DNA from 4 places in the Colwellia sp. KS18-150 genome. Region 1 is predicted to be linked to each of the others. Evidence: predicted binding sites of a transcription regulator. Region 1 holds the regulator's gene; each other region holds the start of a gene.

Region 1 (2,212 bases):
GTTTGCATTTATTACTTGATAAGTTAGCTAATTCTGTCATCACTTACCTTAATGCTCAAATTGCTGCGGGTGCACAATCTGTGATGGTTTTTGATACTTGGGGCGGTGTATTGTCACCACGAGATTACAAAGAGTTTTCATTGCAATACATGGCAAAAATTGTTGATGGCTTAACACGACATGCTGACGGTCGTCAGGTTCCAGTTACCTTGTTTACTAAAAATGGCGGTATGTGGTTAGAAGATATTGCCGCAACAGGTTGTGATGCACTGGGATTAGATTGGACTATTGATATTGAAGATGCCAAAGCACGTGTTGGTGACAAGGTTGCACTTCAAGGAAATATGGACCCTTCTATGTTATATGCACCTCTTCCTCGTATTGAGCAAGAAGTAGCGAAAATTTTAGCAGGATTTGGACAAGGCGGTACAGGTCATGTCTTTAATTTAGGCCATGGTATTCACCCTGATGTGAACCCAGAGCACGCCGGACACTTTATTGAATCGGTACATAGACTAAGCAAGCCTTACCACGTGTAATCGAAGTTATTAAATGATTAGCAATAAAAAAGCCATGAATATTGATATATTCATGGCTTTTTTATTGCGCGAATGGTTTAAAAATTAAAGACGCTTAGTCTTCGTCTACTTCATAGGCGCTAAAATCGGTAATGCCTTTTTCTTCTAGTATTCTACGGACACTTGCTGGTAATTTTTCATCGTTATCTTTAGCAAGATCCTCATCATCAGGTAATGGTTGCCCTGTGAACGCATGTAAGAAGGCTTCACATAAAAGCTCACTATTAGTAGCGTGACGCAAGTTGTTTACTTGGCGTCTGGTACGTTCATCGGTTAATACTTTTAATACACGCAAAGGAATGGATACAGTGATTTTTTTTACTTGTTCACTTTTCTTACCGTGTTCGGCATAGGGATTAATATATTCGTCATTCCACTGAGCCATGTATATTCCTCTGTTGTAATTGTATGAATTATAATTTTTTGTTCTAGTAGGTAATTTTACTGATTGCAGAAACTCAGTCAAGTAGAAGTTTAGATGTCTAAATATCTTGACCTAAATATTCAAAGTGTTTAGAGTTATAGACGTCCAAACATCTAAAGTGTTTGGTGAAATGTAATTCTATATCTGATAAATGAACCTGAGGATAAAATATGTCGAATGCTAAGGTAAATAATATCACCACAAAATCGGTGAGAGCAGGCATTAATACTGATCTGCATCATGGTGCTGTTGTTGCGCCAATTCATTTATCAAGTACTTATTCATTAAAAGGTTTTAATGATAAACGTCAATTTGACTATTCTCGTACTGGTAATCCAACTAGGGCCACATTCGCACAGGCCATTGCTGATTTAGAGCAAGGAAGTACCGGTATTGTAACTAGTACAGGTATGTCAGCAGTACATTTACTTTGTCAGTTATTGTCAACCGATGACTCTGTCGTTATTCCTCACGACTGTTATGGCGGTAGTTTTCGTTTATTTACCCATTTAGCAAAACGCGGCCAATTTAAATTGATTGTTGTTGATCAAAATGATCCAGTGGCGCTCGCAGAGGCATTATCTGAAAGACCTAAGTTAGTCTTACTTGAAAGCCCGAGTAACCCATTACTGCGTTTAGTTGATATTGAAGAAGTGACCAAAGCTAGCCATAACGTTGGTGCTTTAGTTGCAGTAGACAATACCTTTTTATCGCCAGCTTTACAGCAACCATTACTATTAGGTGCAGACATTGTTTTTCACTCTACTACTAAGTATATAAATGGCCATAGTGATGTAGTGGGAGGCGTTTTAGTGACTAAAGATGAGTCATTAGGTGAAGAGCTTGCTTGGTGGGCAAATTGTATTGGCATCACAGGCAGCGCGTTCGATAGCTTTTTAGCTTTACGAGGCTTAAAAACCTTACCGATTAGAATGAAACAACACCAAGAGAATGCTCTGCAAGTGGCGAGTTTTTTAAAGGATCATAACGCTGTCGATGCGGTGTATTTTCCCGGTTTTGAAGATCATCCCGGACACGATATTGCCAAAAAGCAGCAAGCCGGTTTTGGCGCTATGTTAAGCTTTGATATTAAGGGTGGCGTAGAATCAGTTAAAAAGTTATTTGCCAACTTAGAATTATTCACGTTAGCACAATCTTTAGGTGGCGTAGAAAGCTTAATTTGTCATCCGCCGACGATGACACACGCTGG
Region 2 (2,212 bases), on a different contig from region 1:
TTAATTTGATGATACCTCCCTTCAGTAAGTATAACTTCGGCTTGATAAGTGGATAATATCTTTAAGGTAACGGGTTTGGTAGTGAGATCTTCATAAGCAAAATACATCCCTTTAGCAAAAGCGGGAATGTAATCGTCGGTAATAGGGTTTTGCAAAGTTACTAAATAGTGTTTAGCTACTTTGCTTTCTGGTGAAGTTAATTGCTCTGACCAACGACTGTCATTAGTCAACAACACTAAACCTGAGGTATTTAAATCTAACCGGCCAACAATATGTAAACTCGATTTTTCCTCGTCCGTTAATATATTAGTTAGTAGATCTATAACGGTTTTATGTTTGTCATCTGTGGTGGCGCAAACCACACCAACAGGCTTGTGCAGCATAATATATAACGGCTTATGCTTCTGAATGATCTTGTCATCGAAAGAAATCACTGAGAATTTATCAATTTGTTGGGCGGTATCTGTGGCAATAATACCATCAACCGTGACACGTTTTTGCGCAATCAATAAACGCATTTTTTTCCGGGGTATTTGGCATTGCTCGCTGATAAAGCGATCAAGGCGAGAGCGATTGATAGACATAGTAAAATACGCGTTAAATAGCCGTGAGCTTTAACTTATTAGCAATTAAGTTCAGCACTTTTTGTAATTTTACTTGCAGCAGTGGCGACAATAACTTCTCTTGCTCAGCTAGTATGGTTAGCTCTGAATCAGTTAAGGCGATATGACTCACCATTTGCTGTTCATCTTGGCCCTGATAATAGCAAAAAACATCATCAGAAAAGTGGTTAATATCTTTACTTGGTAATGCTTCTTGTTGCTCTGCAAAACTAGATGGCGAATTGAGGTTTAGAGTAATAAAGAAGATGTTATCTTCATCACCATACCAATTGGCCGTCATGGTTTGAAAGTTAAATTGTGCTTCAAGTTTATTGGTAATGGATTTAATTTTTGCGAGTAAACCAACTAGCTCATCATTAACTTTTATCGTGATAGGTAATAATTCATTCATTTTGTATTAATTCAATGGCGAGTTTAGGTGTCAATTGCTACTAAAACTATACACACACTGCGCCGTTAAACCTAGTTAATAGTTATTATATCAAATCAGTTGTTGACAATCGTGTTGATATAAATGACCATATAGCCATCTAAACGTCCAGTAAATTTCATCAATATGAGTAAATTGAACAAGCAATCAGAACTTCAAGCAAGGTATAACGACATTAACCGTGGTGTGTATTTTATTGGTACCACACCTCCTAAAAGTGATACCCCTTTAGCTGATGTTGAAGTTATCGCCGAAAAATTATTAGAGCGTATCAGCGACATTGATGTGGATGGATTGATTGTTTACGATATTCAAGATGAAAATTCACGGACAAAATTATCAAGACCATTTCCTTTTAAATCAACACACGACACTCGCTTATATTCTTCATTATTAAATAAGAAGGCGGCTCGTCCGGTAATCACGTACAAAAGCGTTGTGCAATCTAATGCTGATGATTTTGACCAGTGGGCAAATCAAGCTTGGCAAGACTATGGTGTAAAAGATGTTGTGCTTGTGGGTAGTCCATCTAAAAATAATGAAATTTCATTACCACTGGCTGACGCTTACAAAACTTTAGTGGATAATGACCATGACTTTTTTATCGGTGGTGTTACTATCGCTGAGCGCCATGCCAGCAAAGGCAATGAACATCAACGATTAATAGAAAAACACCTTCAAGGTTGTAACTTCTTTATTTCACAGGCTATTTATAATCCGCAAGCGACTATAGATATGTTAACTCGCTATGCCATTGAGTGTGAAAAACAAGGATTAAAACCTCAACGTCTGATTTTAACTTTCTCTCCTTGCGGTAGTAAGAAAACGCTAGAGTTTATTGAGTGGTTAGGTGTTAGCGTCCCAGAAGCCACCAGTTTACGTATACTAAACTCCGACAACCCTCTTTATGAGTCAATCCGAATTTGTACCAATAGTTTGCAACAGATTTTAGATGCTGTTCTCCCTTACGATTTGCCTTTAGGTTTAAATATTGAAAGTCTGACTAATCGTAAAGAAGAAATTAACGGTTCAATATTGTTATATAAACTACTTCGTTCATCGATGGACTCATTTCTTGCCAAAAAAGAGCTCAATAGTTTAATTAGTAAAAGCTAAAATTTAGACTAACCATAAACATAAATTGGCTAGTTTCGCGTCA
Region 3 (2,212 bases), on a different contig from region 1:
CTTATCTGTTAAGGCTTCAGCGAGCGCTGGGATATCAACGACAGTACCACGTGATGCGTTAATGAATATAGCACCAGTTTTCATTGCTGAAAACTCTGCAGCACCAATCATTTCTTGTGTTTGTGGTGTTTCAGGAACATGTAAACTAACAACGTCTGCTTCACCTAATAAGGCATTTAATGAAGGCGCTTGACTTGCGTTCCCTAAAGGCAGTTTAGTTTCAATATCATAAAAACGTACTCGCATGCCTAACGTTTCTGCCAAAATACCTAGTTGCATACCGATGTGACCATAACCGATAATACCTAAAGTTTTACCACGAGCTTCTACCGAGCCAAGTGCTGACTTAAACCATTCACCACGATGCGCTTTAGCACTTTTTTCAGGGATACCACGTAAAAGTAGTAAGGTTTCGCCTAATACTAACTCAGCAACTGAGCGAGTGTTTGAAAAAGGAGCATTAAATACCGGCACACCCAATTTTTGAGCTGCAGTGATGTTGACTTGGTTAGTACCAATACAGAAACAGCCGATTGCGACAAGCTTTTTCGCATGGCTTAATACTGCTTCCGTTAATTGGGTACGTGAACGAATACCAATAAAATGTACGTCAGCAATTTTTTCAATTAAATCAGCGTCAGATAAGGACGTTTTAAGGTACTCTATATTTGAATAACCTTTAGATCTTAACTCTTCAAGGGCGCTTTGATGAACCCCTTCAAGTAATAAAATTTTAATTTTGTCTTTTGCTAATGAATTCTGATTTGTGCTCATAAGTTTTGGCTTCGCTTATAACGTTAATTATTAATCTTTGTTTAGTCTGTTAAATGGTTTAGACGGCTAGATATCTATAATTTCGATAAGATAACATATAGTGTAACAACTCTAAAGCACTTATTTGGCTAATTTTACAACTTAAGTGACATAGCATGGATGTCTTTATTGGATTACTTTTGCGCCATCTTCACTACCCATTATAAAAATATCTGCGCCACGCTCAGCAAACAAGCCATTGGTGACAACACCGACAATATTATTAATGTCAGTTTCTAGCTTTTTAGGGTCGAGGATATTTAGATTATGAATATCAAGAATAACATTACCGTTGTCAGTAATGACTCCTTGACGATAAGTTGGGTCGCCGCCAAGTTTTACAATTTCACGTGCGACATAACTACGCGCCATAGGTATAACTTCAACAGGTAATGGGAAGTCACCGAGTATTGCTACTTGTTTAGAGCTATCCGCAATACAAATGAATTTTTTAGCAACAGCAGCGACAATTTTTTCACGCGTTAACGCGGCGCCGCCACCTTTGATCATACTCATATGCTCAGTGATTTCATCAGCGCCATCAATATAAACGGCTAATTCATCAACATTGTTTAAATCAAATACTTCAATGCCGTGTGACTGTAAACGCTTTGTTGACTCTTCAGAGCTAGAAACAGCACCGATAATGTTATTTTTTATTGTAGCTAAAGCATCAATAAAATGATTAACGGTAGAGCCTGTTCCTACACCAACGATAGTGTCATTTTCAATAAAGTCTAAGGCTTTGATTGCCGCAGCTTTTTTCATTTCATCTTGAGTCATTTCTATACTTCCAATACTATTTTGCCGATATTATAGCAGTGAAAACTGAGTGAATATATGAGAGATAAAACAATTAAATTAAAGAGGATGTTTAAAAAGTGCAAATTATAAAAATTGATAGTGCTTAGTGGGGGTGATTATTTCAGGAATAGGTATATCCCAGTGTTCGGTAGGTATCGTTTTAACAAGCTGACAATCGTGCGCTAAACCAATCGGATAAGGTTTAATAAATGAGTTATTATTAGATGCTTTCTTTGATGATTGTTTGGATTTAGTAAACCAAGTGGCCAAAGTTCTATCGTAGTACCCGCCTCCCATACCTAAACGCTCTCCTAAATGAGTAAAAGCAACCAATGGAGTGAAAATAATGTCCAATTCTGAGCTGGGTAATACGTCGTTTACATTGAGCTTAGGCTCTAAGATTCCATATCGGTTTACGTGCATTTCACTATGTGCATGGTAATGCAAAAATAATAACTGACCTTTATTAAAAGGGTGAATAACAGGTAAATAGGTTTTTATATCATGCTGCCAGCACCACTTTATCAATAATGAAGGGTCAAGCTCACTGTCGTTAGCGAGATAAATGGCAATATTGTTAGCATTGCAGAGTAAA
Region 4 (2,212 bases), on a different contig from region 1:
CGCCATTTAGCGATCAAGGTACGCGCTTTACCAACCTTTATTACAAACAAAGGTTGATGGATGGCAAGGCCACTATTGTGGCTGGCTTTTTAGACGTTACCGACTTTGTCGATGTGTTTGCCATGGCGAGTCCTTGGACGGGATTTATGAACTTTGCCTTTAGTACCGGCACCACAACAATGGCATTACCGGGTGATGCCACTTTAGGCGTTGCTGGCGGCATAATGCTTACTGACGAGGTTTATATGGTCGGGAGCTTCGCCGATATGAACTCAGATCCAACTAATATTCTTGATGGCTTTGACACTTTCTTTAAAGATAACAAATACTTTAAAAGTGTAGAGCTGGGCTGGACTAGCTCTCAAAGTTCAATTTACGTAGATAATATTCATGCAACACTTTGGCACGCCGATGAAAGTGTTGAGCAAGGCTCTACTAAAGGTTACGGCATTAATTTTTCTGCATCACGTTTAATTGATGGTCAGTGGCTGCCTTTTCTTCGTGCTGGTTACTCAAAAGATGCAGGGACTTTAATGGAGAAATCAGTTAGCGCTGGTTTTGGCTATTATGGTTTAGGCGGTGAATCTAATAACTTAGGATTGGCAATGAACTGGGGGCAAGTAGAGGATAGTGACGATCAATACACCACGGAATTATTCTATATTATGAAGCCGCTTGATTACTTAGAAGTCACTGTGGATCTACAATATGTCGCGAACCCAGCATTAAATATCGAAGACAGTAATACGGTTATTTATGGCCTAAGAGTGAGGCTGGCTATTTGAGTCTTTGAGTCGTCATCGCCAATGTACGAGTTATATCAAAAAGTATCGAATTATACCTTTCCGTTTAGACGTCTATACGTTTAGAAGTTGACAACGCTAGCAATCTAAGTAACATGTAACCTATGAGATAGACCGTTAATTCTTGTTAGGTTATGTGTTATGCCCATTAAAATTCCCGATCAATTGCCAGCATTATCTATATTAGGTAATGAGAATATCTTTGTTATGTCTGAGCACCGCGCTATCAGTCAAGAAATTCGTCCTATGCAGGTTGCAATTTTAAATCTAATGCCGAATAAGATTGAAACTGAAGTGCAAATCTTACGTATGCTGGCTAATACTCCTCTGCAAATCAATGTTGAATTTGTACGTATTCATAAAAATGTTTCTAAAAACACCCCAAGCGAACATTTAGATAATTTTTACTGTTTATTTGATGATATTAAACATAAACAATACGACGGCTTGATTATTACCGGAGCACCATTGGCATTACTTGATTATTCACAAGTGAGATTTTGGGATAAAATTTGCGAAGTATTTGATTGGGCTGAAAAAAATGTCACCTCAACTATGTTTTCTTGTTGGGCAGCACATGCAGCCTTATACCACCACTATGGTATTAATCGACACTTGCGAGAGAACAAGCTTTCAGGGGTTTTTCAACACAAAACGCTAGACAGTAAAGAACAACTTACCCGTGGCTTTGATGACAACTTTAATGTGCCTCATTCACGTTATGGTTATATTGATAGAGCGGATTATCAAAGTGTTGAGCAATTGAATATATTGGCTGAATCTGATGAAGCTGGCGTTTATTTGGTTGCCAGTAAAAATAAGCAGCAAGTTTATTTAACTGGCCATCCTGAATATGATACCAGTACCTTACATGAGGAGTATCTCAGAGATAGTCAAAGTGACTCGGCAGCAGAAATACCAGCTAATTACTACCAAAATAACAATGCCAATAATTCACCCGTGGGCTCATGGCGTAGTCACGGTAGTCTATTATTTACTAATTGGCTTAATTATTATGTTTATCAAATTACGCCGTATAAGTTGGACGCTTCAAATATAAAAGCTATCCACCCTGATACCATGATTTAAGTTGCGTAAAACACACTATTGAATTGAAAACTATACTTTAGAAAGTCGGAAACCCCATGAAAAAATCTGCTTCATTCGCTTTATTAGAGCAACAATTAGCCAACAATATTTTAATTTTAGATGGTGCAATGGGCACCATGATTCAAGCTTATAAGTTTGAAGAGCAAGATTTTCGTGGTGAGCGTTTTGCTGACTGGCACAGCGATGTAAAAGGCAATAACGATATGTTAGTGCTTACTCAGCCTGATGTTATTAAAGCTATTCACATGGAATACCTTGAAGCTGGCGCTGATATTTTAGAAACCAATACTTTTAATGCG

Evidence for each region. Region 1 encodes MetJ, which represses methionine synthesis genes. Its sites were predicted from a motif close to TAGACGTCTAGACGTCTA; they were not measured.
Region 2: a site for MetJ is predicted at 1,147-1,164, ahead of AC27IF_RS04030 (methylenetetrahydrofolate reductase). Genes of this name have one in related genera too.
Region 3: a site for MetJ is predicted at 834-851, ahead of serA (phosphoglycerate dehydrogenase). Genes of this name have one in related genera too.
Region 4: a site for MetJ is predicted at 843-860, ahead of metA (homoserine O-succinyltransferase MetA). Genes of this name have one in related genera too.

What each region holds. Positions count from the first base shown of each region.
Region 1 covers NZ_BAAJMC010000001.1:120,259-122,470, forward strand. Annotated here, with positions in the region: gene hemE (uroporphyrinogen decarboxylase) at 1-539, shown strand, start outside; gene metJ (met regulon transcriptional regulator MetJ) at 634-963, opposite strand; gene metB (cystathionine gamma-synthase) at 1,173-2,212, shown strand, end outside.
Region 2 covers NZ_BAAJMC010000002.1:153,479-155,690, forward strand. Annotated here, with positions in the region: gene AC27IF_RS04020 (pseudouridine synthase) at 1-584, opposite strand, end outside; gene AC27IF_RS04025 (hypothetical protein) at 598-1,014, opposite strand; gene AC27IF_RS04030 (methylenetetrahydrofolate reductase) at 1,180-2,169, shown strand.
Region 3 covers NZ_BAAJMC010000031.1:19,074-21,285, forward strand. Annotated here, with positions in the region: gene serA (phosphoglycerate dehydrogenase) at 1-774, opposite strand, end outside; gene rpiA (ribose-5-phosphate isomerase RpiA) at 940-1,596, opposite strand; gene AC27IF_RS19470 (5-formyltetrahydrofolate cyclo-ligase) at 1,702-2,212, opposite strand, start outside.
Region 4 covers NZ_BAAJMC010000015.1:42,908-45,119, reverse strand. Annotated here, with positions in the region: gene AC27IF_RS15180 (carbohydrate porin) at 1-785, shown strand, start outside; gene metA (homoserine O-succinyltransferase MetA) at 945-1,892, shown strand; gene metH (methionine synthase) at 1,949-2,212, shown strand, end outside.